3 regions of the Pradoshia sp. genome follow, and region 2 is predicted to be linked to each of the others. Evidence: riboswitches for the same ligand, from Rfam matches in the RefSeq annotation. Region 2 holds a riboswitch; each other region holds the start of a gene.

Region 1 (6,067 bases), on a different contig from region 2:
GGATTCTCGGATAAAATGGGTCTTAAATTAAGAATGTTAGTAGAAAACCAATTAAGTGAAGAATACTTCTCAGGAATTAATATATGTGATGAAAGAGATACACATTCCAGAGGGCTGGATGGAGTTTGTTTACGAACCAACTTACCCCATTTTTTTATTTATTATTGGAGATTCCATACACACTTTAAAAGTGTGAAAGGGGAATTCCCCTTCACATTTTTAATAAAATACCGGTAAATATTCGGTCTACGTATAAGACTGAGTTATTAACTGATTGATAAGAATCATATCCAATAGCTGATTAGTTCGTGATAATCGAACACCCCAAAAGGTAGATTTTGATTCTGACTTTTAGGGTGCCTCTTACAATCTTTATTAAAATAGCTTAGTCCCCTTTTATCCCGCTGACGGAAACAGCGGTACATGGTTTCAGCTCCATTTCATTTGTTCTGATGGAATGGAATCCAGTCCTTTTCATGAGTGACGAAATCTCGAGGGAGAGCTTGGCAGCGTGTTTGATGGTGGCATCCTTTTGCCGGGGCTGGACGGTGATGGTGAGGCTTCCTCCAGTTGTCAAAAGGGCATGCAAACGGCTAAGGGAGGTTTCTTTTTCCTCCCACATAGGGAAACTGTTAACGCTGTATATACGGTTATATTGATTCTCTAATGGTACATCTAAAGCTGTTCCAAGCGTGATGGTGAGACGCCCGCTTTTCAGGGAGTCTTCATTTCGCTCTTTGGCCAAGTCTATCATTGCCTGTGATGGATCAAAGCCATCAAGACGGCATTTCGGGAAGGAAGAGAGAAGCATATGCAGCCCCTCACCTGGGCCAAATCCAATCTCGAGTACTTTATCTCCATTTACCAATCCGAGCTCCTTGAAGGTCCAATCATATAATACGCCATTTTCAACTGCCATGACCTTGCCTGCTGCTTTTCCAATCAATCCCTTTGGTTCTTTAAATTGCTTTGAAACGAAATCCTTCATACATCATTCACCTCATTCCCTTATTACCCAAATATGGGTGAGGGGTAACTTTCTGAGAATAATTTTCTAAATAAATTGAAATTACTGAAAATTTGTAGTAAATTTAATAAACAATCCAATATTTTCTTATCTAGAGAGGCGGAGGGACTGGCCCTGCGAAACCTCAGCAACCTGGACAAACAGTGTCCAAGGTGCTAAATCCAGCAAGCTTAGCTTGAAAGATGAGTGCCGTACATAACTGGGGCCTTCATTTTTGAAAGGCTCTTTCTTTATAATCGGACATCCATCTGCATACTCAAGGGGAGGGGAAAAGATGCGTTTACTAGAGAGACTTAAGGGGGAAATCCTTGTTGGAGATGGAGCGAGCGGTACATTGCTCTATTCCTTTGGGATAGATACATGCTATGAGGAATTAAATCTCACCAATCCAGAACGGATTGCCGAATTACATAAGGAATATATAGGAGCAGGTGCCGATCTGATTCAGACAAATACATTTGGAGCTAACTTTCACAAGCTGAAGCGCTACGGACTTGAAGGTGAGGTTGAGCGGATAAACAGGGAGGGAGTCAGGCTTGCCAAGGAAGCGGCAGCAGGCCGGGTTTATGTCCTTGGTACGATAGGCGGGCTACGCAGCGTACGGAAATCCGAGCTAAGCTTGACGGAGATTGGGACCTATTTCAAGGAGCAGCTGGATGCGCTTCTTCTAGAAGAGCCGGACGGTCTAATCCTGGAAACCTATTATGACCTAGAGGAATTATTATATGTCCTTGAGATAGCAAGAAAGCAAACGAATTTACCGATTGTCGCCAATATTTCCTTGCATGAAGTCGGCCTGCTTCAAAATGGCATGCAGGTGAAGGATGCCTTTGACCTGATCAAAGGAAAAGGAGCCGATATCATTGGGTTAAATTGCCGCATGGGGCCCTACCATATGATTCGTTCATTCGAGGAGGTGCCATTAAGAGAAGATGCCTTCTACTCTGCCTATCCTAATGCGAGTCTGCCCGACTTTACGGATGGCCGTTATGTTTACTCGACTGATGCAGATTATTTTGTCAGCGCAGCGAAACAGCTCGTGGAACAGGGTGTGCGGTTAATTGGCGGCTGCTGCGGGACAACGCCCGCCCATGTACGGGCCATTAAAAAGGGGATTCTTGGTCTTGTGCCTTTGACAGAAAAGAAGGAGGTCATCAGCCGAAAATCCCATGTCTACACCTATGATTTTCGACAGCCGGATAAAGAGACGATTTTAGGGAAGGTGAAGAAAGGGCCTGCTATTCTCGTAGAATTGGATCCGCCGAAAACGCTTGGAGTGGAAGAGTTCATGAAGGGGAGTCGATATTTGCACGAGATGGGGGCTGATGCCATTACGCTAGCGGATAACTCTCTGGCCTCCCCTCGCATATCAAACGTCGCGATTGCTTCCTTGCTGAAGGCTGAGCTGAAGAAGAATCCACTTGTCCATTTGACGTGCCGCGACCACAACCTCATCGGCTTGCAATCTCATTTAATGGGGATGCACACAATAGGGCTTAATGAGGTCCTAATTGTAACGGGAGATCCCTCGAAAATCGGTGATTTTCCAGGTGCAACCTCTGTCTATGACTTGTCTTCCATTGACTTGATTTCATTAGTCAAACAGTTCAATGCGGGTATTTCCTATTCGGGGAAATCGCTGGGCGGACAGACGAATTTCGAGGTGGCTGCGGCTTTCAATCCAAATGTAAAATATGTGGATAAGGCTGTTGTGAGAATGGAGAAGAAAATCCAGGCGGGAGCGGATTATTTCCTCACGCAGCCGGTATTTTCCGTCGAGAAAATTCGGGAAGTTTATGAAGCGACCAGGCATATTAAAGCCCCGATCTTTATTGGGATCATGCCGCTGACGAGTTACCGGAATGCCTCGTTCCTGCATAATGAGGTGCCGGGAATTACCTTGCCGGAGCCTGTGCTGCGTGCAATGGAAAAGGCAGGAACAGATGCGGAGGCATCGATGAGGGAAAGTCTCGCCATTTCTAAGGAGCTTTTGGATGCGGCGGCAGAATATTTTAACGGACATTATATTATTACACCTTTTATGAGATATGAATTAAGCGGAGAACTTGTGGCATACGCCAGCACGAAGAAATCAGTCATAAGCGGGGATGTGTTTGAACAATGAATTCACATAAATTAAGAGATTTACTGAATGAGAGAATTGTCATCCTTGATGGGGCAATGGGAACGATGATCCAGGCACTTAATCTGACGGAAGCGGATTTTGGAGGGGAGGAATATGATGGGTGCAATGAATATTTGTCCATCACAAGACCGGATGCAATTCGAACCATCCATGAGCAGTATTTGCTTGCGGGAGCTGACATTATCGAGACGAATACATTCGGTGCGACACCGATTGTCCTAGATGAATATGGATTAAGCCATCTTGCCTATGAGTTGAATGTGAAATCAGCCCAGCTTGCGAGAGAGGCTGTCGATGGTCTCGGAACAGAAGACGGGACGCGCTTTGTGGCCGGCTCAATGGGACCGACAACCAAGACCTTATCCGTAACCGGAGGAACGACATTTGAGACGCTCGTCGAATCCTATGAAACCCAGGTGAGGGGCTTAATTGACGGCGGAGTTGATCTGCTCCTCCTTGAGACCAGCCAGGATATGCTGAATGTAAAGGCTGCGTATATCGGAATGCAGAATGCCTTCGTCTCAAAAGGGAGAGAGCTTCCGCTGATTCTATCAGGGACGATTGAGCCAATGGGAACAACACTTGCCGGACAAACGATCGATTCATTTTATATATCGTCCGCCCATATGAATCCATTGGCGATTGGGCTTAATTGTGCAACAGGTCCAGAATTCATGGCCGAGCATCTGCGCAGTTTATCCGAGCTGACGCCAAGTGCTGTCAGCTGTTATCCAAATGCAGGGCTGCCAGATGAGAACGGTCAGTACAATGAAACGCCGCAATCCTTATCTAAGAAAATCAAGCAATTCGCGGAAAAAGGATGGATCAATCTTGTCGGCGGATGCTGCGGAACGACCCCAGATCATATTCGGGCTATTGCCGAAGCAGTCAAAGGGATTGAGCCCCGCAGAGCACCGGAGCCTCAAATGAAGCATATGCTCTCAGGAATTGAAGCGCTGACCTATGACGATTCCATGCGCCCATTATTTGTTGGAGAACGGACCAATGTTATTGGATCACGTAAATTCAAGCGGCTTATTAAAGAAAGGGCCTTTGAAGAGGCTGCCGAAATTGCCCGCGCACAGGTGAAAAAGGGAGCGCATGTCATTGATGTCTGTCTGGCTGACCCTGACAGCGATGAGGTAGAGGATATGGAGCAATTCATGAAGGTTGTCGCCAATAAAGTGAAGGTTCCCTTTGTGATTGATTCAACAGATGAAGCCGTCATTGAACGAGCACTTCGCTATTCCCAAGGGAAGGCCATCATCAACTCCATCAATCTTGAGGACGGGGAAGAGCGATTTGAGAGTATCATTCCGCTGGCGAAACAATATGGCGCAGCCCTTGTCGTCGGAACGATTGATGAGAAGGGGATGGGGGTAAGTGCTGCACGAAAGCTTGAGGTTGCCCGTCGTTCCTATGAGTTATTGACGAAGAAATATGGAATTCATCCGGAGGATATTATCTTTGATCCACTCGTCTTCCCAGTTGGAACGGGAGATGAGCAATATCGAAATGGAGCTGCCGAAACAGTTGAAGGATTAGCTGCCATCAAGAAGGAGTTCCCAGGTACACTCACCATCCTCGGAATCAGCAACGTTTCTTTTGGGCTTCCTTCTGAAGGAAGGGAAGTGTTGAATGCCGTCTATTTGTATCACTGCACGAAGGCTGGGCTTGACTATGCCATCGTCAATACAGAGAATCTGCAAAGGTTTGCCCTCATACCTGAGGAGGAAATCAAGCTTTCAGAAGGCTTGCTATTTCATAATTCTGATGAAACGCTCTCGAAATTCGTGGAATTTTACCGTACGAAGAAACCGGTGGAAAAAGAGCAGAAGGAAAAGCTGCCGCTTCTTGAGCGCCTTCCTGAATATATCATTGAAGGAACGAAGGAGGGACTGAAGGAGGATATTGATGAAGCTCTCACAGAAGGAATGGCCCCTCTTGATATTATCAATGGGCCGCTAATGGCGGGGATGGCCAAGGTTGGCGAGTTGTTCAATGATAATCAGCTCATCGTTGCTGAGGTACTTCAAAGTGCAGAAGCAATGAAAGCAGCTGTCTCCCAGCTTGAACCGCTGATGACAACGTCCGGTGATAAGACTGTTAAGGGCAAAATGGTGCTCGCAACCGTGAAGGGGGATGTTCATGATATTGGGAAGAACCTCGTTGACATCATCTTAAGCAATAATGGATACGAAGTCGTGGACCTGGGCATCAAGGTTACCCCTCAAACCCTTATCGAGGCGGTACGAAAGGAACATCCAACCATCATCGGTTTATCCGGTCTGCTTGTGAAATCAGCCCAGCAAATGGTCATAACGGCACAAGACTTGAAGGAGGCTGGAATCAATACGCCAATCATTGTCGGCGGCGCAGCCTTAACGAGGAGATTTACCACAAATAAGATTGCTCCAGAATATACTGGACCCGTCGTATATGCGAAGGATGCCATGAAAGGCCTTGATCTTGTAAACCAGCTGCATGACCAAGAAACACAAGCAGATTTCCTCAAGGAAATACTAGGAGAGAAACGAAAAACGAAAGAACCTGAGGCGGTTAAGGTAGCAGCCATTGAGAGTGCTGAAACACCTCTTAAGACGGTGCAGGACCAGTTAAGTCCGCCAGTACCAGAGGACTTAGAACGCCATATCCTGCGAGACTATCCGCTGAAGCAAGTATATCCATATATCAATAAGCAAATGCTTTTTGGACACCATTTCGGCTTAAAAGGCAATATTGATAAGCTGATTGCTGAGGAAGACCCAAAAGTGATGAACCTGCTATCCATTGTCAATGAAATTGTTGAACAAGACTTGATTAAGCTGCATGCTGCCTATCGGTTCTACCCTGCGGCAAGTAAAGGCAATGAACTGAAAATCTACTCAGACGAA
Region 2 (12,743 bases):
GACATTTTGATATCCGTTTAATCGTCAGCCAAGTTCCTTTCAATGCGCCAAAACGTTCTATTGCCTCCAGCCCATAAGTGGAGCAGGTTGGGTAGAAACGGCAGCTTGGCGGTTTCAGGGGGGAGATGCCGACTCGGTAAAAATGAATGATCTTCAAAAGAATCTTTTTCATGTTTAATAACTTCTTTCATTTTTTGATTTGTTCCACCATATGATAAAGTTTTTTGCTTGAAACATCAAATTTTAGAGATGAAATATAGTCAGGGAAGAGGTAGAATGAAAGGAGTAAAAAAGGAGGTCATCATCATATGCCATCTGTAGAAAGCTTTGAATTGGACCATAATGCGGTAAAAGCCCCCTATGTACGTCATTGCGGTGTTCATAAGGTAGGGAGCGACGGTGTTGTCAATAAGTTTGATATTCGTTTCTGCCAGCCAAATAAGCAGGCGATGAAGCCGGATGCGATTCATACATTAGAACATTTGCTTGCCTTTAATATCCGTAAGTATGCGGAGGATTACACGCATTTCGATATTATCGATATCTCGCCAATGGGATGCCAGACCGGGTTTTATCTTGTGGTGAGCGGGGAGCCGACGGTTGAGGAAATCATTGATGTCCTTGATAAAACGATGAAGGAAGCGGTGGAGATTACCGAGATTCCAGCCGCTAACGAGAAACAATGCGGTCAGGCTAAATTGCATGATCTTGAGGGCGCAAAGAAATTAATGAATTTCTGGCTCAAACAATCAAAGGAAGAATTGAAGCAAGTATTTGCCTGATTTTTAAAGGAGGAGTGATTCCTCCTTTTTTATTTTTCCTCAGAAGGCCTTTTTTCTTGGATGTTAGGGTTATTCTCGATGGGGTCAATTGTATGTTTGTATCCATATGCTTTGGTGGTGACCATGGCCGTAACAGCGATTACGGCTACGATAATAATGGCACTTACGAGAAATACGATGTACATCATTCCCATTCATTATCCTCCTAAAAGACGCAGATAAGGCTAGTATAACATTTTTTGAGAACAACGAAAAAAAACCTCCTTTAGTCAGGAAGGTTCGGCTATGTATGCATGCCAATCAATGGAGAAATTTTGAAGGGTCTTGGTCGAATGTATCATTCGCAAAGCGCCTCTTCAGGCTGTCAGTTAAATAAAGCCCCATTAAATTATATAGTTCACGATCCTCAAGCTCTGAAATCAATTGCAGAACATCATTGCGGTCTAATTGCTCTAAAACGGCAAGGGCCAATACATCGATGTCTTCATCATCCCCGGTCAGCTTATCACGGTACAGCTGGTATAGTTCATCAATGAAATTCATTCTTTAAACTCCTTTCCAATTATTTTCTCTATCCATATAGTATTTGTTTACCCCAACATGAATAAGTCTACTCTTGAAAAACAAGAAATATTGTAAATGTATGCGTCGAATAAGGGGGAATCCCGATGGAATGCTATAATTTTATGTAGGAAAAGCAGGAAAGAACACTCTTGATGAGGAGGTGGTATGAGATGAAGAGGTTTTATGATTATTATGATAATCAAGTGCAGTGGAATGATAAGCAAGGTTTATTCGGGCAAGCGGCAGCCCATGTATTAGTCATTTGTTCCTATCAAGGCAAGTGGCTGCTGACGAAGCATCCAAAGCGAGGAATTGAGTTTCCAGGAGGAAAGGTTGAAGAAAATGAAACCCCTGTTCAGGCAGCAGTGCGTGAAGTGAATGAAGAAACAGGGGGAATCGCGGGAGATATGATCCCTCTTGGTGAATATAAGGTGGAGAGTGAGCCATCGTCTATCATTAAGGCGGTTTACTATGCAGATATTGTCCGGCTGGAGGATAAAGGAAGCTATATGGAAACGGACGGCCCCCTCTTAGTTGATCGATTGCCGGACAATTATCAAACAAGCTCTGACTATAGCTTTATCATGAAAGACAAAGTTGTTCCCTATGCATTGGACCGATTAGCTGCAATCAATGATGCTGGTCACGAATAAGCTTTGATTCCAGAAATTCAACGAATTTATACATAACGGTGGCAAAGACCGCGATGACAAGCAAGGCCATGAGCACAAGGGTGAAATTAAAAACCTGGAACCCGTAGATGATTAAATATCCGAGTCCCTCGGAGCTGACCAGGAATTCTCCTACAATGACGCCGACCCAGGCAAGGCCGACATTGACCTTTAGCGTAGATATGATAACTGGCAGGGAATAGGGGAGGACAGCTTCCATAAAGATACGGCCCCGCCCAGCCTTAAAGGTTTGCAGCACCTTTATATAATTCGGATCAATCTCTCTAAAGCTCGTATACACGACAATGGTTGTGATAATGACAGAGATGATAATCCCGTTTGCGATGATAGATGTCATACCCGGGCCCATAGCCACGATTATAATGGGACCGAGAGCGACCTTTGGCATCGCATTAAAGATAACAAGATACGGGTCCAGAACCTTGGAGAGAAGCGGTGACCACCAGAGTGCAGCAGCCAGCATCGTGCCAAGCAGTGTGCCGAGAATGAAGCTGACAACCGTTTCAAATAAGGTGAGACCGGAATGAATAGCCAGACTCCCATCCTGAATCTTTTCAATCAGCATTTTGACGACTTTTGATGGAGCAGAGAAAAGAAGCGGATCAATCCAGAGAAGACGGCTCGCCGTCTCCCATAGAGCAAAGAAGAGTACGAATAGTATTCCTTGGTAGCCCCATACTTGGCGCTGTGATTTCTTCAATTGCTGGAGATAGCCGCGATGAAGGGCTTGCACTTTCTGTTCATCAGGCATATTGCTCCATCTCCTTCCAGATGGCTTGGAATACTTCATTGTAATCCGGGTGATTCCTGGCTGTGAATGGGGAGAGATTCCTTACTTCCTCCGGGACAATAAATTCCTTATGAATTTTGCCGGGATGGGGTGAAAGCAGGAAAATACGGTCGCTCATGGCAACGGCCTCCCCGATATCATGGGTGACGAGAATCGCTGTTTTCCCAAATGACTTTAAGGTTGATGAGACCAGGTCCTCTAATTTCAGCTTTGTTTGGAAGTCAAGAGCAGAGAAGGGTTCGTCGAGTAATAAAAGAGTCGGATTTGTGGCGAGTGTACGTACGAGTGCGACCCGCTGCCGCATACCGCCTGAAAGCTCGCGTGGGAATTTCCCTAACACATCGCCGAGCCCGATTTGCTCGAGTAAAGAAAGGGCACTGGCCTCATGCTCATCGTCTAGCTTCTTTAACAGCTTAGGACCAATCAGGATATTTTCCTTAATAGTCTTCCATGGAAAGAGATAATCCTGCTGAAGCATGTAGCCAATATCCTCTCGGCTCTCTAAGACATTATGGCCTGAGATGGTTACTGAGCCCTCTGTAGGCTTCATCAGACCCGAAACAATGGAGAGCAAGGTAGTTTTACCGCAGCCGCTTGGGCCGAGAAGAGAAATGAATTCTCCCTTCTCGACGCTTAACGTAATGTCTTCAAGTGCAGCTGCAGCTTCATTTTTGGATAAATAGAGGTGTGAGACATTTTTAATTTGGAGTAAAGGCATAGTGCTATATTCTCCTTTGTTATTTGGAGACCTCTTCGGCGAAGGAGGTATCCACTAATGTTTGGTGGTCAATTTGTGATTCGATTTCTCCAGCTTCCTTCATGATATCCTGAAGATTTGCCCATTCTTCCTTATCAAGGATGGGATCGAGGGCAAACGATTCCTGCGCCTTATAACGCTCAACCGCTAAAGTGATGATGGATGTATCGGTGTCCTCGAAATAAGGTGAAATAATCTTGGCGACCTCAGCTGAATCAGTTTCTTGCACCCATTGTTGAGCTTTATAGATGGCCCGTGTGAATTTTTCAATCGTATCTTGGTTATCTTTTATATAACTCTGTTTAGCCATGAAGGTGGTATAAGGAATATGGCCTGATTCTTGGCCGAATGAGGCAACGATATACCCTTTGCCTTCTTTCTCGAACATGCTTGCCTGGGGTTCGAATAGCTGGACGAATTCACCTGTACCTGATGAGAAGGCACTCGCGATATTGGCAAAGTCGATATTCTGGATTAAATCCAAGTCCTTCTGTGGGTCGATTCCATGCTTCTTCAATACGAACTCGCCGACCATTTGCGGCATCCCGCCTTTTCGCTGGCCTAAGAAGGTACTGTCCTTCAGCATATCCCAGTTGAAATCCTTGATTTCTTTTCTTGAGATTAAAAAGGTGCCGTCTGTTTGGGTAAGCTGGGCAAAATTAATGACCGGATCTCGTGATTCTTGGGCATGCACATAGATGGATGTCTCTGAGCCGACTAGCGCGACATCAGCTCCTCCTGATAATAGGGCTGTCATGGTTTTATCACCGCCCCAGGTAGTCTGCAGGTCGACTTTAAGGCCTTCTTTTGTAAAGAAGCCTTTCTCAAGGGCGACATATTGCGGAGCGTAGAAAATGGAGCGGGTTACCTCTGCCACGCGGACTGGTTTCAATGCTTTCTCTTTATCATCCCCGCTGTCTTTGCAGGCAGCTAAACTAAAGAGAAGAACGAACGATAACAAGCAGAATAGGCTGGTTTTAAGCTTGTTCTTCAAGGGAAATTCCTCCTTAACGGGCAATATGTATGCCGTTGGTTTAATACTTGCATTGTATGTATACCGGAAAAAATGTGTGATTGCCTATAAATGAAAGGAGTGAGGAAGAGTGGAACAAACATCCTCTAAGCTTGGACAAATCGTCAAAAAAACACGATACCCTTCCCCGCATCCAAGGATTTCTTTATATATGGTGACCTATCTCTCGAATGGCTTGACGGTGAAAGGACTGTTGGCAGAACCAAAGGATGCTGGAATACATGATGGTTTTCTATACCTGCGAGGCGGGATCAAGAATGTCGGCACCGTCAGACCGAGCAGAATCATCCAGTTCGCCTCTCAGGGATTTGTTGTGTTCGCTCCCTTTTACCGAGGGAATCAGGGAGGGGAGGGAGATGAGGATTTTGCTTTGGAGGACCGCTTTGATGCGATTGCCGGCTTTGAATTATTGAAGAGGCATCCAATGGTTAATCCAGAGCGGATTCACCTATTTGGTTTCTCACGAGGAGGAATTATGGCTCTTTGGGCAGCTATTGGCTGTCCGGAGGCTGCCTCCCTTGTCACGTGGGGAGGAGTATCAGATATGGTGCTTACTTATAAGGAGCGGATTGATCTTCGAAGAATGCTCAAGCGGGTCATTGGGGGAAGCCCGATGAAGTATCCGGCTGCCTATAAAGCACGTACGCCTCTCTATGAGATAGAGAGAATCGCTTGTAAGGTACTGATTATTCATGGCGAGGAAGATAAGAATGTCTCCATTCAGCATGCAGTGATGCTTGAGGAGCGGTTGAGAGAGGCAGGTAAAGAAGTGGAAACATGGTATTTTCCCGGATTTACCCATTACTTTCCACCGGAAATAAACCGTCAAATTGTACGTGATCTGACGAAATGGATGAAAGAAACGGCTTCCAATGGTACGATGGTAAATAAGTAGATCAAACGAGGGAGTTGAATAATGTGGGCATGCCAATGGAGATGAATACCCTCATTGTGACGAAATCTAATGAGAAGCGTGTTCAGGAAAATCTCTTCACATTACAAAAGGATGGATATCGATTATATCCAATTGATATTCCGATTGAAATTCGGACAACGCTTGAAGGAGACACAAGAGGAACAGCATTGATCAAGAAGGTAGAATGGGAGAACGCTAAGACAACGATAACCTATCAGCTTATCTCCTTAAATTCCAGCAACTAAGAAGCTAAAAGGCAGACAGAAGGCATATGCACTGTGTGCCTTTTTTGATTTTCCTAGCGATAAAGGGGGAGACAGAATGGATTTTCAGATTGGTATTTTTGTGTATGATTATGAATTTCACCGTGATGACACGGTTAGTCAGCTGTCTCTGATAAGTATCTTGGAATCAGGCTGTAAGGAGGCGGCCCTCCGTAATTTGAAGACACAAGTGGATGATAGTTTTTTGGACGGAGAGATATCTTTCTGGATTCGAGGAGAGCGGTTTGGCGGTATGAGCTATGCTACGACCTCTCTCTTGACGACGTGTGAGACCTTGATTCGGTTCAAGGATTATGAGAAAGATGGAGGGGCAAATATTATTTTTCTGGATTAATCAACGGATTTCTTTATTCTGCTAAATGAGCAGGACTGCCAATTAAAGGTGTTGGATTATCAGTATGAAACAGATGAAGAGGGCTTTGTCCTGTCTGTTGAACAGACTGAAATAGTAAGTGAGCGTATTCCGAAAGGGGTGTTTGAGGCGGAAATTATGAAAGCTTGCTCTGACTTTGTTTCCTTCTGTGAGAAAGCTCAATTGCCTGTAAATAAAGATGAATTGGCGGATATTAAGAGATATTGTTTAAGAGCGGTGAATGAAATGAGAGGCGGGATGTAGATTGAAGAATGAAGCAGATATCCTTAAAGTCATTCAACAAGACCGTTGGATGATGGAGACCTTGGAAGCAGCCCAATCTTTGCATAAATCAGATTGGTCGATTTGTGCCGGTTTTGTCCGTACAAAGGTATGGGATGTCTTACATGGGTATACAAAGAGAACGCCGCTTCCAGATATAGACTTTATCTACTTCGATGAGAGCGAGACAGATGAGAGAGTGGAAAAGGTTTTAGAGCGGAAGTTAGAGAGGCTCCTGCCGGGCAGGCCGTGGTCCGTCAAGAATGAAGCAAGGATGCATATGGTCAATCAGATTCCTCCGTATACTTCAACTAGTGATGCTATCTCTAAATTCCCCGAAACGGCAAGTGCAGTCGGCGTAAAGCTGGATGAACATGGAGATCTTCAATTATGTGCACCATGAGGCGTGCATGACCTCCTTGCGATGAAGATACGGCCGACTCCGTTTTTTACAGAGACAGCCGAGCGGCTGGATCTATATGAAAAGAGAATAGCGATAAAGAACTGGCTGAAGAAGTGGCCGCTCGTTGAGAAGAATTGAATGGTGTACATACAAAAAAAGTGGAGAAATCATAATTGATTTCTCCACTTTTGCTATTTCTTTAAGCAATTGGACCGCCTTTAATGACGATATTTGTGTCGATATGATCAAATGACAAGAAATTCTCACGGAACTTGGCTGCAAGCTCATGAGCTTTCTTATAGTAGGCCTCTTGATCTGCCCATGTTTTATTTGGCTGCAATACGACATCGGGTACGCCAGGGACATGAAGCGGGATATGTAGGCCGAATACACTGTCTTGAACGGTTTCAACATTGCTTAGTTCACCCTCAAGGGCTGCCTGTACCATCAAGCGGGTGTATGAGAGCTTCATACGGCTGCCTGTGCCATATTCGCCGCCTGTCCATCCTGTATTGACCAAGTATACCTGGACATTATGCTCCTCGATGTTCTTGCCAAGCATCTCCGCATAGCGGGTAGGCTGAAGCGGAAGGAATGGTGAACCGAAACAGGTTGAGAAGGTTGCCTCTGGTGCAGTAATGCCGCGTTCTGTTCCAGCTAGTTTGCTCGTGTAGCCGCTCAAGAAATGATACATGGCTTGTTCCTTTGTCAGCTTGCTGATAGGAGGCAGCACACCGAATGCATCAGCTGTCAAAAAGATAATGGTTGTCGGGTGCCCAGCCACACTTGGTTTGACGATGTTGTCGATGGCATCGATTGGGTAAGCAGCCCGTGTGTTTTCCGTTAAGAAACCATTGTCATAGTCAGCAATGCGAGTCTTATCATCAACCATTACATTCTCAAGGACAGAACCGAATCGAATGGCATCGAAGATTTGCGGCTCTTTCTCATGAGATAAGTTTATGCACTTTGCATAGCAGCCCCCTTCGATATTAAAGACACCGCTTGGAGACCAGCCGTGTTCATCATCACCAATCAAGCGGCGGCTCGGATCTGCTGATAAGGTTGTCTTGCCTGTACCGGAAAGACCAAAGAATAGGGCAACATCCCCTTCCTGTCCAACATTGGCTGAACAGTGCATGGAGAATACGTCTTTCTCAGGAAGCAAGTAGTTCATGATGGAAAAGACGGATTTCTTCATTTCCCCGGCATATTCTGTACCGCCGATTAAGACGACTTTCTTCTCGAATGAAACGATAATGAAGGTTTCGGATCTCGTACCGTCAACTTTCGGGTCTGCCTTAAATCCAGGCGCACAAATAATCGTGAATTCTGAGCTATGGGTTTTTAGTTCTTCCGCTGTCGGGCGGATGAACAGCTGATGTACAAACAGATTATGCCAAGCATATTCATTGATTACTTGGATAGGTAAGCGGTATTCTTTATCTGCACCTGCGTAGCCATTAAAGACGAAAAGTTCATCCTGCTTATTCAAGTAGCTGATGACCTTCTCATACAGGTTCGCGAATGCTTCCTCCGAGATGGGTTTATTTACGCTTCCCCAGTCAATTTTATCCTTTGAGGAAGCTTCCTCGACAATATATTTATCTTTTGGAGATCGACCGGTATACTTGCCTGTTTCTGCCTTGATAGCACCAGTGGATGTCAAAATCCCTTCATTTCGTGCTAATACTTTCTCAACCAATTGAGGAACGGATAACTGGATGTGCATATTCTCATTAGATAGCAGTTGCTTCAACTCATTGGACATTTCAACATGGCTCATAAGAAATCATCCTCTTCCAATTAATGTATTTGTCTCTTGTATGAAAAATAGTATAACATATTTGTGTAAATTAAACATACTAATTAACGATTAGATAAATAAAAAATATTAAACAACCGTTCCACATCCTTAGCTGCTGCTCACTTCCTTAGCCATACAGGATTGATTCGGCTTTTAATATTTCCTATTACTAATATTGTTAACTTGTTCACAATATATTATATCAATTTATTCATAAAATTGCGACAGTTGAGGGGCTTTGAAACCCATACAAATATATCCTGCACATATATTGACAGTTCATAGTATAGTAAGTTAAGATTTAACTTTGAAACGGATACTCTTATCAAGACTCGGTGGAGGGAACAAAGCTCTATGAAGCCGGGGCAACCTGCAGTTTGAACCGCTATTAGGTTCACGCAAAGGTGCTAACTTGATGCAAGGCTAATAGAAGCCTTGAACGATGAGAGTGAAAGGCGAATTTCGTGAGATATAGACCTTTCCTCTTTAGGAAGGTCTTTTTTTGTGCATTCAGGACATGACTAAAGATAATGAGTAACCGTATAGATAAGTACTTAAGGAGGAGTTTTATTATGTCGACTAAGAGACATTTGTTTACATCTGAATCTGTAACTGAAGGGCATCCAGATAAGATTTGTGACCAAATTTCAGATTCCATTCTAGATGAAATCCTTGCGCAGGATCCAAATGCGCGTGTAGCTTGTGAGACTTCTGTTACGACAGGCCTTGTCCTTGTTGCAGGAGAAATTACGACTTCCACCTATGTGGATATTCCGAAAATCGTTCGTGAAACGATTAAAGGAATTGGGTATACAAGAGCGAAGTACGGTTTTGATGCAGAGACCTGTGCTGTCTTGACGTCCATTGATGAGCAGTCAGCAGATATTGCTCAAGGGGTAGACCAGGCGCTTGAATCTCGAGAAGGAACGATGACAGACGAAGAAATCGAAGCAATCGGTGCTGGTGACCAAGGCCTGATGTTTGGGTTTGCCTGCAATGAAACAGAGGAATTAATGCCTCTACCAATCTCACTTGCCCACCAATTATCAAGAAGATTGACAGAAGTACGTAAGCAGGAAATCCTGCCATACCTTCGTCCTGATGGAAAAACTCAAGTAACTGTAGAATACGATGAGAATGATAAACCTGTTCGTGTTGATACAATTGTTATTTCAACTCAGCATGACCCGGAAACAACCCTTGAACAAATTCAGGCGGATTTAAAAGAGCATGTAATCAAGTCAGTTGTTCCGGCTCATTTAATTGATGAAGCGACAAAATACTTCATCAATCCAACAGGCCGCTTCGTGATTGGCGGACCTCAAGGAGATGCTGGATTAACTGGTCGAAAAATCATCGTTGATACGTATGGCGGTTATGCGCGTCATGGCGGTGGTGCTTTCTCCGGCAAGGATGCGACAAAGGTAGACCGTTCTGCTGCCTATGCTGCCAGATATGTAGCGAAGAACATCGTGGCAGCCGGTCTCGCTGAAAAGGCTGAAGTTCAATTGGCTTATGCGATTGGAGTAGCTCAGCCTGTATCCATTGCGGTGAATACTTTTGAAACTGGCAAGGTTGATGAAGATAAGCTGGTTGAATTAATCCGTGCAAACTTTGACCTTCGTCCAGCTGGTATCATCAAAATGCTTGATCTGCGCCGTCCAATTTATAAACAAACAGCTGCTTACGGCCATTTTGGACGCAATGACCTGGATCTTCCATGGGAGAAAACAGATAAAGCAGAAGTACTTCGTACACAAGCTTCCATATAATGAAAAAACCTTAGGGCATACATGCCCTAAGGTTTTTTTAATAGTCTTTATGCGACAAATGACATACTAATGTTACATATTTTTCTAAAAATACCGGTAAATAATTCGTAGGATTCGACATATTTTGCGCAAAAAGTCTGATAGTATAGATTGGTGCAATTATAAAAAATATTTATTATAAAGCGAGGTTTTTTTCGTAATGTGCGGTTTTGTTGGGTGTGTTCTAGATAAATGTCAAGATGCTCTCGTATCTGATTGTTTAAAGGAAATGAACAATCTTATTTACCATAGAGGACCAGATGATGAAGGTTTTTATGTTGATGAATATATTCAATTAGGCTTTCGCCGTTTAAGTATTATTGACCTGGAAAGCGGTCACCAGCCACTTTCTTTTGAGAATGAACGGTATTGGATCGTTTTCAATGGTGAAATTTATAACTATTTGGAGCTAAGAGAGGAGCTTTCCCTTAAAGGGTTGGAATTCAAGACGAATTCTGATACGGAGGCTATCCTTGGTGCATATGCGTATTATGGAGAAGCGGCTGTTAAGAAGCTGCGCGGGATGTTCGGGTTCGTCATTTGGGACAAAAAGGAGAAATCCATCTTTGCAGCACGCGATCCGTTTGGAATCAAGCCGTTCTTCTATAAAGAGGAAGAAGACAGATTATTCTTTGCCTCTGAGAAGAAGAGCATCGTATTGGCTTCTGGTGATGAAGAGGTTAATTTGGATGCATTGCAGCATTATTTAACTTATCAATTCGTGCCTGAGCCGGAAACAATGACAGATGGCATCAAGAAGCTGCTCCCAGGACATTATCTAAAGAAATCAATCGGGGGACCAATTGAAATCGGTCAATATTGGAAGGCGTCCTTTTCACCAGTTCTGAAGTCAGAGCAGGATTGGACAGAGGAGATTCGTGAAGTAATGATTGACAGTGTACAGAAGCATATGCGCTCAGATGTGCCTGTCGGTTCATTCCTTTCCGGAGGAATTGATTCTTCTATAATTGCTTCTATCGCAAAGAAATTCCATCCAAATATTAAGACGTTCTCTGTCGGCTTTGAGCATGAAGGATTCAGTGAGATCGATGTGGCAAAAGAAACAGCCGATAAATTGGGCGTAGAAAACATTAGCTACATCATTTCGCCGGAGGAATATATGCAGGAACTGCCGAAGATTATGTGGCATGCTGATGATCCGCTTGCTGACCCGGCATGTGTACCACTTTATTTCGTTTCAAGGGAAGCGAGAAAGCATGTGAAGGTCGTGCTGTCTGGGGAAGGAGCGGATGAATTATTTGGCGGTTATAATATTTACCGCGAACCGCAATCTCTTGAGGTATTCACGAAAATGCCTGCAGTCTTAACCCGTTCCTTAAAACGAATTGCGGCTATTCTTCCTGAAGGGGTTAAAGGAAAGAGCTTCATTGAACGTGGCTGTACACCAATGGAAGAACGCTATATCGGCAATGCGAAAATGTTCGTGGAGGATGAAAAGAAAGAGCTGTACAAACCATACCATGGCGGGTTGGATTATAAGACCATTACTGCACCATTCTATCGTGACGCAGCAGGGTATGAGGATGTCAGCAAGATGCAATACATTGATATTCATACATGGCTCAGAGGGGACATTTTGTTAAAGGCTGATCGGATGACGATGGCACATTCTCTTGAGCTGCGTGTACCATTCCTTGATAAGGAAGTATTTGAGGTGGCATCTAAGATTCCATCTGATATGAAGACAAGTCATGGCACAACTAAGTACATTCTGCGCAAAGCCGTGGAAGGAATTGTTCCTGACCATGTCCTCACAAGAAAGAAACTAGGTTTCCCTGTTCCAATTCGTCATTGGCTGAAGGATGAGATGTATGATTGGGCTGTGAACATTATTCTGGAAAGTGACACGGACCATTTATTCCATAAGGATGTCATTCTCCGTTTGCTTGATGACCATGTAAAAGGAAAGGCCGATAATAGCCGCAAGATTTGGACAGTACTTGTGTTCATGATCTGGTATGGAATCTTTATCGAAAAAAAGTACTCTTTTCAAACAATGACTGAAGATTTAGTAACGACACATTAATAGGGATGTAATAATCCTGGGGCATCCGCTTCCGTTGCGGATGCCTATTCTTTATGAATGGATGATACCGTTTTCAAAAAAATATTTAATGGAAAATGAAACCAAAATGATTCTTATACAGTAAAATAATTGATAGGTACTAAGTAATTATCTTTCCATACATACAAGAACAAACATATGAACTATTCAGGCTGGTCATTAAATAGATGTAGAGAAATGAGGT
Region 3 (12,743 bases), on a different contig from region 2:
ATTCATTCACTTGTTACTGAATGTTATCCTACCATGGAGAAGAACGAGGTGTCAATAAGGACTTTTTATTTTACCACAAAATTCTATCATTTCGTTGTAACGGATTGGGAGCTGATGCCTGTTGCCTTCTCGATAGCAAGCTCAAGCTCTTCGATTAAATCCTCCACATTCTCAATCCCGATGGAAAGACGAACGAGATCATCAGTCACCCCGGATGCCTTCAAATCTTCTCCCCTTAATTGCTGGTGAGTCGTGCTTGCGGGATGAATAATCAAGCTCTTCGCATCTCCGACATTCGCGACATGTGACCACAGGCCGATTGTATCAATCAATGTCTTTCCGGCAGCCCTTCCGCCCTTGATGCCGAAAACAGCTACAGCACCCGCTCCTTTTGGCAAATATTTATTGGCGAGCTCATAATCAGGATGGTCTGGATCACCTGGATACAGAACCCAGCTTACAGCTGGATGCTGCTTTAAGTATTCAATGATCTCCTCAGTATTGGCAATATGCTCCTTCATCCTGACATGCAGGGTTTCAAGACCAAGAATAAATTGAAATGCATTGTATGGACTTAAGGCTGGACCCAAATCCCTTAATAGCTGGACTCTCGCTTTAATAATATAGGCAGCTGCCCCAATGGCCTCGCTGTAAATGATGTCATGATAGCTTGAATCAGGCTCCGTAAACCCTGGGAATTTCGGAGAATTCCAGTCAAACTTTCCTGCATCCACAATAATGCCCCCTAAGGTTGTTCCATTCCCAAGCAGCCATTTCGTTGCAGAGTGAACAACAATATCTGCTCCATGCTCAATTGGCCGGCATAAATACGGGGTCGCAAATGTATTGTCAACAATAAGCGGAATACCAGCCTCATGGGCAATCTCTGCCACCTTTTCAATATCCAGTACACTCAAGCTTGGATTACCGATTGTTTCTCCAAAGACAGCCTTCGTCTTCGGCGTGATAGCCTGTCTGAAATTCTCCGGATCACTTGGGTCGACAAACTTCACCTCTATTCCATATTTAGGGAGTGTTGTCGCAAATAAATTATATGTACCCCCGTAGAGTGTAGAAGCTGCCACAATTTCATCGCCTGCACCCGCAATATTCAAAATGGACAATGTGACGGCTGCTTGACCGCTCGCAACAGCAAGCGCACCAATTCCACCCTCAAGCTCTGCAACCCTTTCCTCAAGGACACTCGATGTCGGATTGTGAATCCGGGTATAAATATAGCCAGGCTCTGATAACCCGAATAAATTGGCCGCATGGTCTGTATCCTTAAATAAATAAGCATTGGATTGATAGATAGGCACGGCCCTTGCTCCAGATAATGCATCTTCCTGCAGCCCTCCATGAATTCCTACTGTTTCAAAGCGATACTTCTTCTTTTCTCCCATCCTTCGACACTCCTTTTCATCTTTTGTGATTTCCCGGAAAATAAAAAACCTCTTCACTTAGGAGAAGAGGGTAGATTCGATTCATCTCGCCTTATCTCCCGGAATATGATTCCGCAGGATTTAGCACCGTGCATCACATTTAGTGATACCGGTTGCCGGGCTTCAACGGGCCAGTCCCTCCGCCACTCTCGATAAGTTATTCAGTTTAGTTGATTAAAACTATAGCATAGGAAAAAAAAGGAGTCAATTGATAATTCTGAATTTTTAATTATTAATACCCACAAAAAAACAGACTGTTTACTCGAAATAACAGATCTGTTTTCTTACACTCTATAAATCACGCAATCGTGCAATAAGATACGGAACCGACTGGAAGGCATATATTTTATCAACCACCAGCTCTCCTTCCAGGAGAATTAAGCATGGCACACTCTCAATTTGATATTGTTCCGCAAGCTCCTTAGCATAATTTAAGTTCACTCTTTCGATTTCGACATTGCACACTAGCTCTTCAGCCACATCAAGCATCTTTCCTGCGACTTGGCATGTACCGCATAAGGGGGTATACGCATAGATAGCTTTCTTCATGAATCTTCTTCGATCCTCTCTATCTTTTATTGATTGAACGATTTCACAAGAATATCGGCTTCTGTTAGAACCTCTGCAATATGACGGGCAGGGGCATCCTCGACCTCTCGATACACTCGATCTATATATAAATGCTCCGCATTCGGGAGCTCTCTTCTTAATTGACGTCTTAATTTCTCTCCAGATTCATCGGCATCCACCAGTATATATACATCCTTATCCTCAAGAGATTCCACTAATTCATCCAGCTTCTCAAGCCCTATTGTTCCATTCGTGCAAATGATTTCTATATCCTCAGCCAAAACGGCCAATACCTTCTTTCGGTCGCGATTGCCTTCTACAATGATGACCTTGTCCGTCATTTCATCACCTTTTCCGAGCTATTATAAGCCTTCCTTCTATTATACGTATCATACCCCATGCAAGGTAAATGTAACAAACCAACTCTTTGCATAAAGCTTTTCTCGGTTCTCTAACAATCAAAAGCATGTTATTAGTATGCAGATTATGTAGTTCTAAGAAGGCAAGCCGCATTCAAAGGACAAATAGATAGGCATTAAAAAAAGGAAGGACATCTCCTTCCCTTTCTCATATCCTTTAAGAATTAGTCTTCATTAATGGCTTCTTCATATTGTTCAGCGCTGAGTAAATCCTCTAATTCACTGCTGTTAGATGGTTCAACAATAATCATCCATGCTTTTTCATATGGAGATTCGTTGACATATTCAGGGCTGTCACTCAGCTCCTCATTAATGGCAACAACCTTTCCGCTGATTGGCGCATAGAGCTCAGAGACCGTTTTAACAGATTCTACGCTTCCGAATGGTTCGTCTTTTGTGATTTCATCATCCACTTCAGGAAGTTCAACAAAGACGATGTCACCAAGCTCCGCTTGGGCGAAATCAGTGATTCCAATACGCACTGTTCCATCTTCCTGCTTAACCCACTCATGCTCTTTTGTGTATTTCAAATCCTTCAGTATGCTCATTTTGCTCTACCCCCATATTATGTAGTCTTTCATCATCTCTATCATGACATCAAACGATTTTTTTGACAATTAATTCATGCCCATACAGACTCAAAATTTTCTTCCTTAAAGCCGATGGTTGCCTTTTCCCCGTCATACGCAATCGGACGCTTGATTAACATTCCGTCAGAGACCAATAAGGAGAGCATCTCATCCTCAGACATTCCCTTCAGTTTGTCCTTTAACCCTAATTCACGATATTTCATTCCACTTGTATTGAAGAGCTTCGTCAAAGGTAAACCGCTTTTTTCATATATCGCTTTAAGCTCTTCTTTTGTCGGCGGGGTTTCAGCGATATGGATGGCTTCATAGGCTGCGCCATGATCATCCAGCCATTTTTTCGCTTTCCTGCATGTCCCGCATTTTGGGTACCAATAAAACGTCATCATATTTATCTTCACCTCATTTGAAGCATATCATATCCGCACGAAAAAAGCCCAGCACATGCCGGGCTTCATAACATCTACTTTTCATTAAAGAACAAAGCGCTCTGCTTCAACGATTTTTTCTGCTGCTTCGCGTTTAAGCGCAATCACGTTTACTGGAGTAAAACGAGTGAATTTGCGAAGGGCAGATGTCATCATGCGAAGAGTATCACCTGTTTCTGTGCCAACAAGGGTTTCCTTCGCATGCTTCTCAATTTCTCCAAATGCTTCCTGGCAGAAGATTTGTGTGTAAAGAAGCTTCTGTTTGTTCTTCTCTAGACCAGTTGCACGAATGGCCTTTTCGGTACGAAGGACAACAGATTCCATAGCATAGATGTAAGAAGCAATATCTGCAATATTCACAAGGATTTCTTGCTCCTTCTCAAGCTCTGTACCGAATTTTTGAGCAGCCAGGCCGGCAATCATGATCCCGATTTTCTTCGCGTTTTTCACTAGCAGCTTTTCTTGATCAAGCGGCTCTTCTCCTGCTTCTTCCGGCATCATCATCATAAGGCCTTCAGAAATCTCTTGGGCTTTTTGAAGCAATGGCAGTTCGCCTTTAAGCGCTTTTTTCAAGAAGGTACCTGGTACAAGCAAACGGTTGATTTCGTTTGTTCCTTCGAAAATACGGTTAATACGAGAGTCACGATAAATTCTTTCGATCTCATATTCAGCCATAAAGCCATATCCGCCGTGAATTTGTACGCCTTCATCGACAACATAATCTAATACTTCAGAGGCAAAGAATTTATTGAGAGAGCACTCGATGGCATACTCGGCAATGGATTGTGCAACTGCTTTGCCATCTTTTACTTCTTCATCGCTCAAGCGGCTCATTCTTTCTTCAAATAAACCAACTGTTCTATAAACAGAGCTTTCAGAAGCATAGATTTTGGATGCCATTGTCGCAAGCTTCTCTCTAGTCAGATTGAAGGAGGAAATTGGTGTTTTGAACTGCTGACGCTGATTTGCATAGCTTGATGCAAGCTCAAGAGCGCGTTTGGAGGCACCTACTGCACCTACACCCAACTTGTAACGTCCGATATTTAAGATATTAAAGGCGATGACATGTCCTCGTCCAACTTCGCCTAGAAGATTTTCAACTGGAACCTCAGCATCTTCCAAAATCAATGTACGTGTTGAAGAGCTCTTGATTCCCATTTTCTTTTCTTCTGCTCCTGTAGAAACGCCTGGATATTCTCTTTCGACGATGAAAGCAGAGAATTTGTCGCCGTCGATTTTCGCATAAACAACGAATACATCTGCGAATCCAGCATTCGTGATCCACTGTTTTTCTCCGTTAAGGATGTAATGAGTACCCGCTTCATTCAATTTAGCTGTTGTTTTCGCACCAAGTGCGTCAGATCCTGAGCTCGGCTCAGTTAGTGCATAGGCAGCCAATTTTTCACCTGTCGCAAGAAGCGGCAAGTATTTTTGTTTTTGTTCTTCATTACCGAACAAGACAATTGGAAGGGAACCAATTCCAACGTGAGCGCCATGAGTAATGGAGAACCCTCCTGCAGGAGCCATTTTCTCTGTAATTAGCGCAGAACTAATCTTATCTAGACCAAGGCCGCCGTACTCTTCTGGTACGTCAGCTCCTAGTAATCCAAGCTCTCCAGCTTGCTTCAATAGTTTGACAGAACGGTCAAATTCATGCTCCTCCAAGTATTCGACTTGTGGAATGACTTCATTGACCAAATAGTCTTGAGTTGTTTTCGCAATCATTTTATGCTCATCTGAGTAATCTTCCGGTGTGAACATTTTCTCTGCATCGATATCTTCAATTAAGAATGCTCCGCCTTTTAACACTTCTTCTGTTTGGTTAGCCATTTTCTTCGTTCCTCCTTAATGTTTGGCTCCGGCAAAAAGGTACTGACCTCTTCTGCCGGAGTGAATTCTATTCATCTATTAAGCCAGTAATTCGAATACGCCTGCAGCACCCATTCCGCCGCCGATACACATGGTCACGACACCGAATTGCTCATTGCGGCGCTTCATTTCATGCAGAAGGCTGAGTGTCAATTTCGTTCCAGAGCAGCCCAACGGATGCCCAAGCGCAATGGCTCCGCCGTTAACATTGACCTTTTCTTCATCCAAGCCTAGATGACGGATAACCTGAATGGATTGAGAAGCAAACGCCTCATTTAATTCAAACAAACCGATATCAGACAGGCTTAATCCAGCGAGTTTAAGTGCCTTTGGAATAGCCTCAACTGGACCAATTCCCATAATCTCTGGCGGTACACCTGCAACCGCGAAGGAATGGAATTTCAAAAGCGGTTTTAATCCTTCAGCAATAGCCTTTTCCTTATCCATTAACAAAACAGCAGCAGCACCGTCACTCGTTTGAGAAGCATTCCCTGCAGTGACCGTACCGGTGACGGAGAAAGCTGGGCGCAGTTTGCCAAGTACTTCTGCCGTTGTTCCTGGTCGAACACCTTCATCAGTATCGAATTGGATTTGCTTTTCAATCAATTTATTATCTGCCCCAACCTGACGAAGGGTTACGTCAACCGGAACGATTTCATCCTTGAATTTTCCTTCAGCGATTGCTTTAGCCGCTCTCTCATGGCTTCGTACAGCAAACGCATCCTGATCCTCACGGGAGATATTGAATTTCTTTGCTACTTCCTCAGCTGTGTGGCCCATACCCATATAATATTCAGGAGCCGTTTCAGCCAATGTGGCATTAGGGCGGACGACATGACCCATCATCGGGACCATGCTCATCGATTCCACCCCGCCGGCCAGCACCGTATCAGAATGGCCGAGCATAATGCGCTCCGCTCCGTAGGCAATCGATTGAAGGCCAGAGGAACAATAGCGGTTGATGGTGATAGCTGGCACATTGTATGGAAGCCCAGCCAATGCTCCAATGTTTCTTGCAACATTCAAGCCTTGTTCTGCTTCAGGCATCGCACAGCCAAACACCATATCATCAATTGGACCGTCATAATTATTTGCACGTTTTAATGTTTCTTTAACAACCAAAGCACCTAAATCATCCGGTCTTACACTTGCAAGAGTTCCTTTTTTCGCTCTTCCGACCGGCGTTCTTGCTCCAGCTACTATTACTGCTTCTCTCATGCCAATCCCCCTCATAAATCGATTTATTCTTAGTTACGTAATGGCTTGCCTTTAACGAGCATGTGCTGCATACGAGCTTGTGATTTAGCTTCTTGAACAAGACTGATGAAAGCCTCGCGCTCAAGGTCAAGCAAATACTGCTCATCGACCTCAGTGCCATATGGAACCTTGCCTCCTGCAAGTACATAGGCAATCTTCTGCGCAATCTTCAAATCATGCTCAGATATATAGCCGGAATAAAGCATCGTTTGTGCCCCTAGCAGCAGGGCTGCATATCCAGGCTCACCGGATACAGGTATTTTCTTGCGAACCGGCGGCTTATAGTCTGTATTGGCTAATCCTAAAACGACCTGCTTCGCATCATATAATTGATGATCAGGATTGGCACTTACGCCGTCTGCCGCATTCAAGAAGTTATTATCACGGGCTTCTTCACCGGATGTGGATACCTTCGCTGTGGCAATGGTTTCAAATACCTTGATGGCTATTTGGGTAAGGTCAAAGTCTACCCCATTTGGCAGGCTGCTCAAATGTTTGATATACAATTCCTTATTTCCGCCTCCCCCAGGAAGCAAGCCGACTCCTGTTTCAACAAGACCCATATAGGTCTCAGATGAGGCCTGAATGCGGGCTGCCGGCAAGCAAATTTCTGCTCCTCCGCCCAGTGTCATATTGTGCGGTGCAGCTACTACTGGTTTCTTGCTATATTTAATCTTCATCATCGCTTGCTGGAATTGACGAATAATCATATCAACATCAAATATATTGTCATCCTGAACTTCCATGAGAATCATGGCCAAGTTGGCACCGACACAGAAATTCTTGCCCTGGTTGCCAATTACCAAGCCTTTGTAATTCTTCTCGACTTCATCAATCGCATAATTAATCATTTGGATAATGTCAAAACCAATCGCGTTATTTGGTGAATGGAATTCAAGCAAGGCAACACCATCGCCGAGATCAATCAGGCTGGCGCCGCTGTTTTTCTTAATAACTCCTTTTTGCTTTTTGAGCTGCTTCAAGTTAATCGCTTTCTCATTAACAGCGACTTCCTTGTAGTCTCCATTTATATAGAAGAGCGTGCCATTCTCCCCTTCTTTATAGAAGGAGGTGTGGCCAGCTTCAAGCATTTCTTTCACCCACGCAGGAACCGTCATACCCTCTTCTTCCATCTTAGCTACAGATTTCTCAACCCCAATGGCATCCCAGATTTCAAACGGCCCAAGCTGCCAGCCGAAGCCCCACTTCATCGCTTGGTCAATTGCGACGATATCATCTGCAATCTCACCTAATAATTGTGCTGAGTACACAAGTGTTGGGCTAGTGATATTCCACAATAATTCCCCCACGCGGTCTTTCGCATAGACAAGTGATTTCAATTTACGAGCTGCGCCTTTCGCCTGCTTCGCCATCTCTAGTGATGGCGCTTTCAGTTTCTTGCGCTCTGTATATTCAAGCGTAGATGGGTCCAGCTCAAGAATCTCTTTCCCCTTCTTTAGGTAGAATCCTTGGCCTGATTTGCTTCCGAGCCATCCATTTTCAAGCATTTTTGTCATGAACTCTGGTATTTCAAATACGTTCTTTTCTTTTTCATTGCTGACATTGTCATAGACATTCCTCGCAACATGCGCAAATGTATCAAGACCGACTACATCAAGCGTTCTAAATGTCGCACTCTTCGGACGTCCAATCAGCGGGCCTGTTACAGAATCAACCTCGCCAACACTGTAACCCCTTTCAATCATTTCCTGGACAGTGACGAGCAAGCCATAGGTTCCAATTCGGTTCCCGATGAAGTTCGGTGTATCCTTCGCCTCTACGACTCCTTTGCCAAGTACATCCTCACCAAACAATTTCATCGCCTTTAAGACCTGCGGGTCGGTATCCTTTGTCGGGATAATCTCCAATAGCTTTAAGTACCGCGGCGGATTAAAGAAGTGAGTTCCAAGGAAATGCTTCCGGAAGTCCTCTGAGCGTCCTTCTGCCATCGCTTCGATTGAAATGCCGGATGTATTGGAACTGATAATCGACCCAGGCTTTCTATATTCATCTATTTGAGCAAATACACTTTGTTTAATATCCAATCTTTCAACAACTACCTCAATGATCCAATCACAGTCACCGATATTCGGTAGGTCGTCCTCGAAATTTCCTGCTTCGATTAATGATAGGTTTTTCTTTGAAGTCAGTGGTGCAGGCTTTTGTTTGACTAATTTTTGAATCGCTGTTTGGGCTAGTCGGTTACGAACTTGCTTATCTTCGAGTGTAAGCCCCTTCTTTTGTTCGTCTCCAGAAAGCTCTCTCGGAACGATATCTAGTAGCTTAACTGGAATCCCCAGATTGGCTAAATGTGCGGCAATCCCAGATCCCATTACTCCGGAGCCTAATACGGCTGCTTTTTTAATTTGAAGGTTCAACATTAATCCCCCTTTAATTTGAATGAATGCTCATTCATTTTTAACTCAAAAAAATTTGAAAATTAATATCCTATATTTATAAATATAAGAGATATTTGTAAATTCTGCAATGAAAAAGCCATAAAAATGGTATTTTTGTTTTGCATCATTTAGTAAAAGCTATATGTGGAGGTGATTCACTAATGGCTCGATTAAAGAAAAATCCATCTAAAGCAGGTGTCAGTGCGGCAAGCGTGAAAGGAGACGCTGGACCGCATGTAGAAAAGCGTTATGGAAAGTCCAACAGCCAGAATAGTCAATTCAAAAAATAATGGACCCCATACCATTATATGAATGGTACAGGGCCCATGAACCTTGTTTGCCTAATTAAACGGTGTACATTTTATTATATTCCATGGAAACCCTTGTTCCTGCTTTTCCTTCAAGGGCTTCCACAACTTGATCAAGGGAGGTAATGATTGTTGTTCTGCCTTCCCTTGATTCTGCGAATTGAATGGCGGCCTCAACCTTTGGAAGCATGCTTCCCGGTGCGAATTGCCCTTCCGCCGCATATTCTTTTAACTGTTCCGTACCAACTTCTTCAAGCATCAGCTGGTTCGGTTTATTGAAATTGATATAAATATTGTCTACAGCTGTAAGAATGAGGAAAACATCCGCATCAACAAGCTCAGCTAGCTTCTCTGAAGCAAAGTCCTTATCAATTACAGCCTCGACTCCGATTAATTCTCCATTCTTTTCTACGACCGGTATTCCGCCGCCGCCTGTTGAGATGACAATTTTGCCGTCTTCAACAAGTGTATTGATGCTTTTATGCTCTTGAATGCTGATCGGCTTTGGTGAAGGAACTACCTTTCTCCAGCCGCGTCCTGCGTCCTCTTTTACAGAAGCCCCTGTTTCGGACATCATTTTTTCTGCTTCTTCTTTTGTATAGAAAGGACCAATCGGCTTTGTCGGATGAATGAAGGCAGGATCATTCTCGTCAACCACTACTCGTGTAACAATGCCGACAACCTCTTTATCCAGCCCCTTTTTGGCTAATGCTTTATCCATTGCATTTTCTAGCCAATACCCGATCATCCCTTGGGACATTGCACCGCATGTATCGAGAGGCATTGCTGGATTCTTTTCACTGTCCGCTGCTTTTTGCTGCAAAAGAATATTGCCGACCTGCGGACCGTTCCCATGAGAGATTAAAATATCATTTCCTTTCTCGACAAGGCCGACAAGCTGTTCGGCTGTCTTCTCAAGCGCCTTTTGCTGTGCTTTAGCACTCGCATCTCCAGACTGTATAGCATTGCCTCCGAGAGCAATGACAATCTTTTGCCTTTTCATAAAAGAATTCCTCCTACCGTATCAAATGAATGGATTAAATTGTAATGCCTCCAGTGATCAATTCATAAATAGCCATGACCGCAAAGATAATAAGTGCGGCAGAAATCGCCAAGTCTGATTTGGTGAATACTTGTTTCACATTGGCTTCTTTTTGAACGAGATAATAAATAATGATACCTGGTGCATAGAGCAGCATAGTTAATAGTAGGTAACCGACACCGGCTGCATAGACCATCCAGATAGCATAGACGCTCGCAACAATCCCGACAACGAGATTCTTCGTACGATCGGCTGCTTTATCTTGAATGGAATATTTCAATTGATAGAATGCTGTGAAAGCATATGGAATCAAAATAGCTGATGATGCTAATGAGAATGCAAAGTTATACGCTTCCTCAGATACTAGGAATGTAAGTAAGAATACTTGGATTAATCCGTTTGTCAGCCATAGAGAATTGGATGGCGCACCATTCTTGTTCACTTTTGCAAACCAAGATGGGAATAATTTTTCTTTACCTGCCAAATATGGAATTTCAGCTGCAAGCATTGTCCAGCCTAACCAAGCTCCCAATACGGAAATGATCAAGCCAAGGTTGATGACAATAGCACCCCAAGGACCAACAATACTTTCAAGTACATAGGCCATGGAAGGGTTGCTTAACCCAGCTACATCTGCTCGAGCCATAACACCCATAGACAAGAAGGAAATTAAAATATAAATAATGAGCGTACTTACCAAACCGATAACAGTTGCTTTACCGATATCTTTTTTGTCTTTGGCACGAGTTGAAAGAACAACCGCTCCCTCAATACCAATGAATACCCATAATGTAACTAGCATTGTGCTTTTTGATTGAGCCATGACATCAGCGAATTGGAATCCGCCGCCTGTTCCCCAGAAATCATCGATGAAAATATCTGCATGAAAAGCAAAAATACCGATAATAATGAATAGGAAAATAGGAACAAGCTTAGCGATTGTTGTCACGACGTTAACAAGCGCTGCAGAGTGTACACCGCTTAATACAAGACCATGAACGAACCATAAAAGTATACTTGCCCCGATAATGGCAGCAATCGTTTGGCCGCCTTCAAAGATTGGGAAGAAATAACCGATGGATGAGAATACGAGTGTCGCATAGGCTACGTTTCCGAGCCAAGCAGAAATCCAGTACCCCCAAGCACTGTTAAACCCTAGGAATTTACCAAAACCTGCTGTAGCATAGCTAAATACCCCGCCATCCAGGTCAGGGCGTTTTTCATTCAAGTTTTCAAAAGAGAATGCTAGAGCAATCATCCCGATACCTGTGATGACCCAACCAATGATTGTGGCACCAGGTGATGCGGCTCCTGCCATGTCGGAGGCTAAGTTAAATGCTCCGCCGCCAATCATGGAACCGACAACAATCGCGATTAACGAAACCAAACCTAACTTCTTGTTACCATCCATTGTTTCTCACCTCTTTGATAAATTGTGAAGGCAGGGAAGCAAATCCCCGCCTCCTGATCTATGTGATTAATCAATATCACCCAATGTTAGGGCCATTACAGCCTTGATTGTGTGCATACGGTTTTCCGCTTGATCAAATACTTTAGAGTGTTTGCTGCGGAATACCTCATCTGTCACTTCCATTTCACTTAATCCGTGTTTTTCATGCACTGCACGGCCATAGGAAGTTTCTAGATCATGGAATGCTGGCAAGCAGTGAAGGAAAATAACATTATCATTGCCTGTTTTTCTAATCATCTCCATGTTCACTTGATATGGAGAAAGCAAGGCGATGCGTTCTGCGAATTTATCCTCTTCACCCATGGATACCCAAACATCTGTATAAATGACATCTGCTCCATTTACCGCTTCATCAACATCTGCTGTAATGGTTACACGTCCACCAGATTTCTCTGCCAATTCTCTTGCTGTCTCAACGATAGAGCTTTCAGGGAATAAAGATTCAGGAGAGCAAATTCTCACATCCATACCGACGATTGCTCCGCCAATCAGCAAGCTGTTTGCAACATTATTGCGGCCGTCTCCGACATAGACAAATTTCGCACCTTTTAAGTGGCCGATATTTTCTTTAACAGTTAAGAAATCTGCTAATGTTTGAGTCGGATGCCACATATCTGTCAAGCCATTCCATACTGGAACACCAGAGTGTTCAGCCAATAACTCTACTTTAGAATGCTCGAATCCGCGGAACTCAATTCCGTCAAACATTCTGCCAAGAACCTTTGCTGTATCTTCAATAGATTCTTTCTTTCCAAGCTGAATATCATCTTTACCCAAGTATTCAGGGTGTGCTCCTAGATCGATACAAGCAACTGTGAAAGAGCAGCGAGTTCTTGTTGATGGTTTTTCAAAAAGAAGGGCAATGTTCTTGCCAGCCATATAATGATGCGGAATGCCTTGTTTCTTCATTTCTTTCAAATTAGCCGCAAAATCAATCATGTATAATAATTC

What was found. A riboswitch is a leader RNA that binds a small molecule or an ion and turns the genes downstream of it on or off. The one in region 2 is predicted to bind S-adenosylmethionine.
Region 1: another riboswitch for S-adenosylmethionine. It lies ahead of ACI35L_RS14175 (bifunctional homocysteine S-methyltransferase/methylenetetrahydrofolate reductase); the one in region 2 lies ahead of metK (methionine adenosyltransferase).
Region 3: another riboswitch for S-adenosylmethionine. It lies ahead of ACI35L_RS08115 (O-acetylhomoserine aminocarboxypropyltransferase/cysteine synthase family protein); the one in region 2 lies ahead of metK (methionine adenosyltransferase).

The regions. Positions count from the first base shown of each region.
Region 1 covers NZ_JBJEFJ010000159.1:95-6,161, forward strand. Annotated here, with positions in the region: gene ACI35L_RS14170 (class I SAM-dependent methyltransferase) at 386-988, opposite strand; SAM riboswitch class I at 1,112-1,216, shown strand; gene ACI35L_RS14175 (bifunctional homocysteine S-methyltransferase/methylenetetrahydrofolate reductase) at 1,302-3,152, shown strand; partial or broken gene metH (methionine synthase) at 3,149-6,067, shown strand, end outside.
Region 2 covers NZ_JBJEFJ010000168.1:10,220-22,962, forward strand. Annotated here, with positions in the region: gene yidD (membrane protein insertion efficiency factor YidD) at 1-172, opposite strand, end outside; gene ACI35L_RS14725 (S-ribosylhomocysteine lyase) at 309-782, shown strand; gene ytzI (YtzI protein) at 812-976, opposite strand; gene ACI35L_RS14735 (DUF6154 family protein) at 1,083-1,325, opposite strand; gene ytkD (RNA deprotection pyrophosphohydrolase) at 1,517-1,999, shown strand; gene ACI35L_RS14745 (ABC transporter permease) at 1,977-2,789, opposite strand; gene ACI35L_RS14750 (ABC transporter ATP-binding protein) at 2,782-3,546, opposite strand; gene ACI35L_RS14755 (ABC transporter substrate-binding protein) at 3,566-4,579, opposite strand; gene ACI35L_RS14760 (alpha/beta hydrolase family protein) at 4,770-5,513, shown strand; gene ACI35L_RS14765 (DUF2584 domain-containing protein) at 5,537-5,779, shown strand; gene ACI35L_RS14770 (hypothetical protein) at 5,856-6,152, shown strand; gene ACI35L_RS14775 (hypothetical protein) at 6,201-6,434, shown strand; partial or broken gene ACI35L_RS14780 (nucleotidyltransferase family protein) at 6,487-6,993, shown strand; gene pckA (phosphoenolpyruvate carboxykinase (ATP)) at 7,055-8,626, opposite strand; SAM riboswitch class I at 8,982-9,111, shown strand; gene metK (methionine adenosyltransferase) at 9,235-10,434, shown strand; gene asnB (asparagine synthase (glutamine-hydrolyzing)) at 10,634-12,520, shown strand.
Region 3 covers NZ_JBJEFJ010000086.1:29,005-41,747, reverse strand. Annotated here, with positions in the region: gene ACI35L_RS08115 (O-acetylhomoserine aminocarboxypropyltransferase/cysteine synthase family protein) at 87-1,403, opposite strand; SAM riboswitch class I at 1,492-1,601, opposite strand; gene ACI35L_RS08110 (thioredoxin family protein) at 1,734-1,991, opposite strand; gene ACI35L_RS08105 (toprim domain-containing protein) at 2,018-2,353, opposite strand; gene gcvH (glycine cleavage system protein GcvH) at 2,596-2,979, opposite strand; gene ACI35L_RS08095 (arsenate reductase family protein) at 3,054-3,407, opposite strand; gene ACI35L_RS08090 (acyl-CoA dehydrogenase family protein) at 3,492-5,276, opposite strand; gene ACI35L_RS08085 (acetyl-CoA C-acetyltransferase) at 5,355-6,533, opposite strand; gene ACI35L_RS08080 (3-hydroxyacyl-CoA dehydrogenase NAD-binding domain-containing protein) at 6,563-8,953, opposite strand; gene ACI35L_RS08075 (YuzL family protein) at 9,133-9,261, shown strand; gene arcC (carbamate kinase) at 9,317-10,282, opposite strand; gene arcD (arginine-ornithine antiporter) at 10,317-11,732, opposite strand; gene argF (ornithine carbamoyltransferase) at 11,799-12,743, opposite strand, start outside.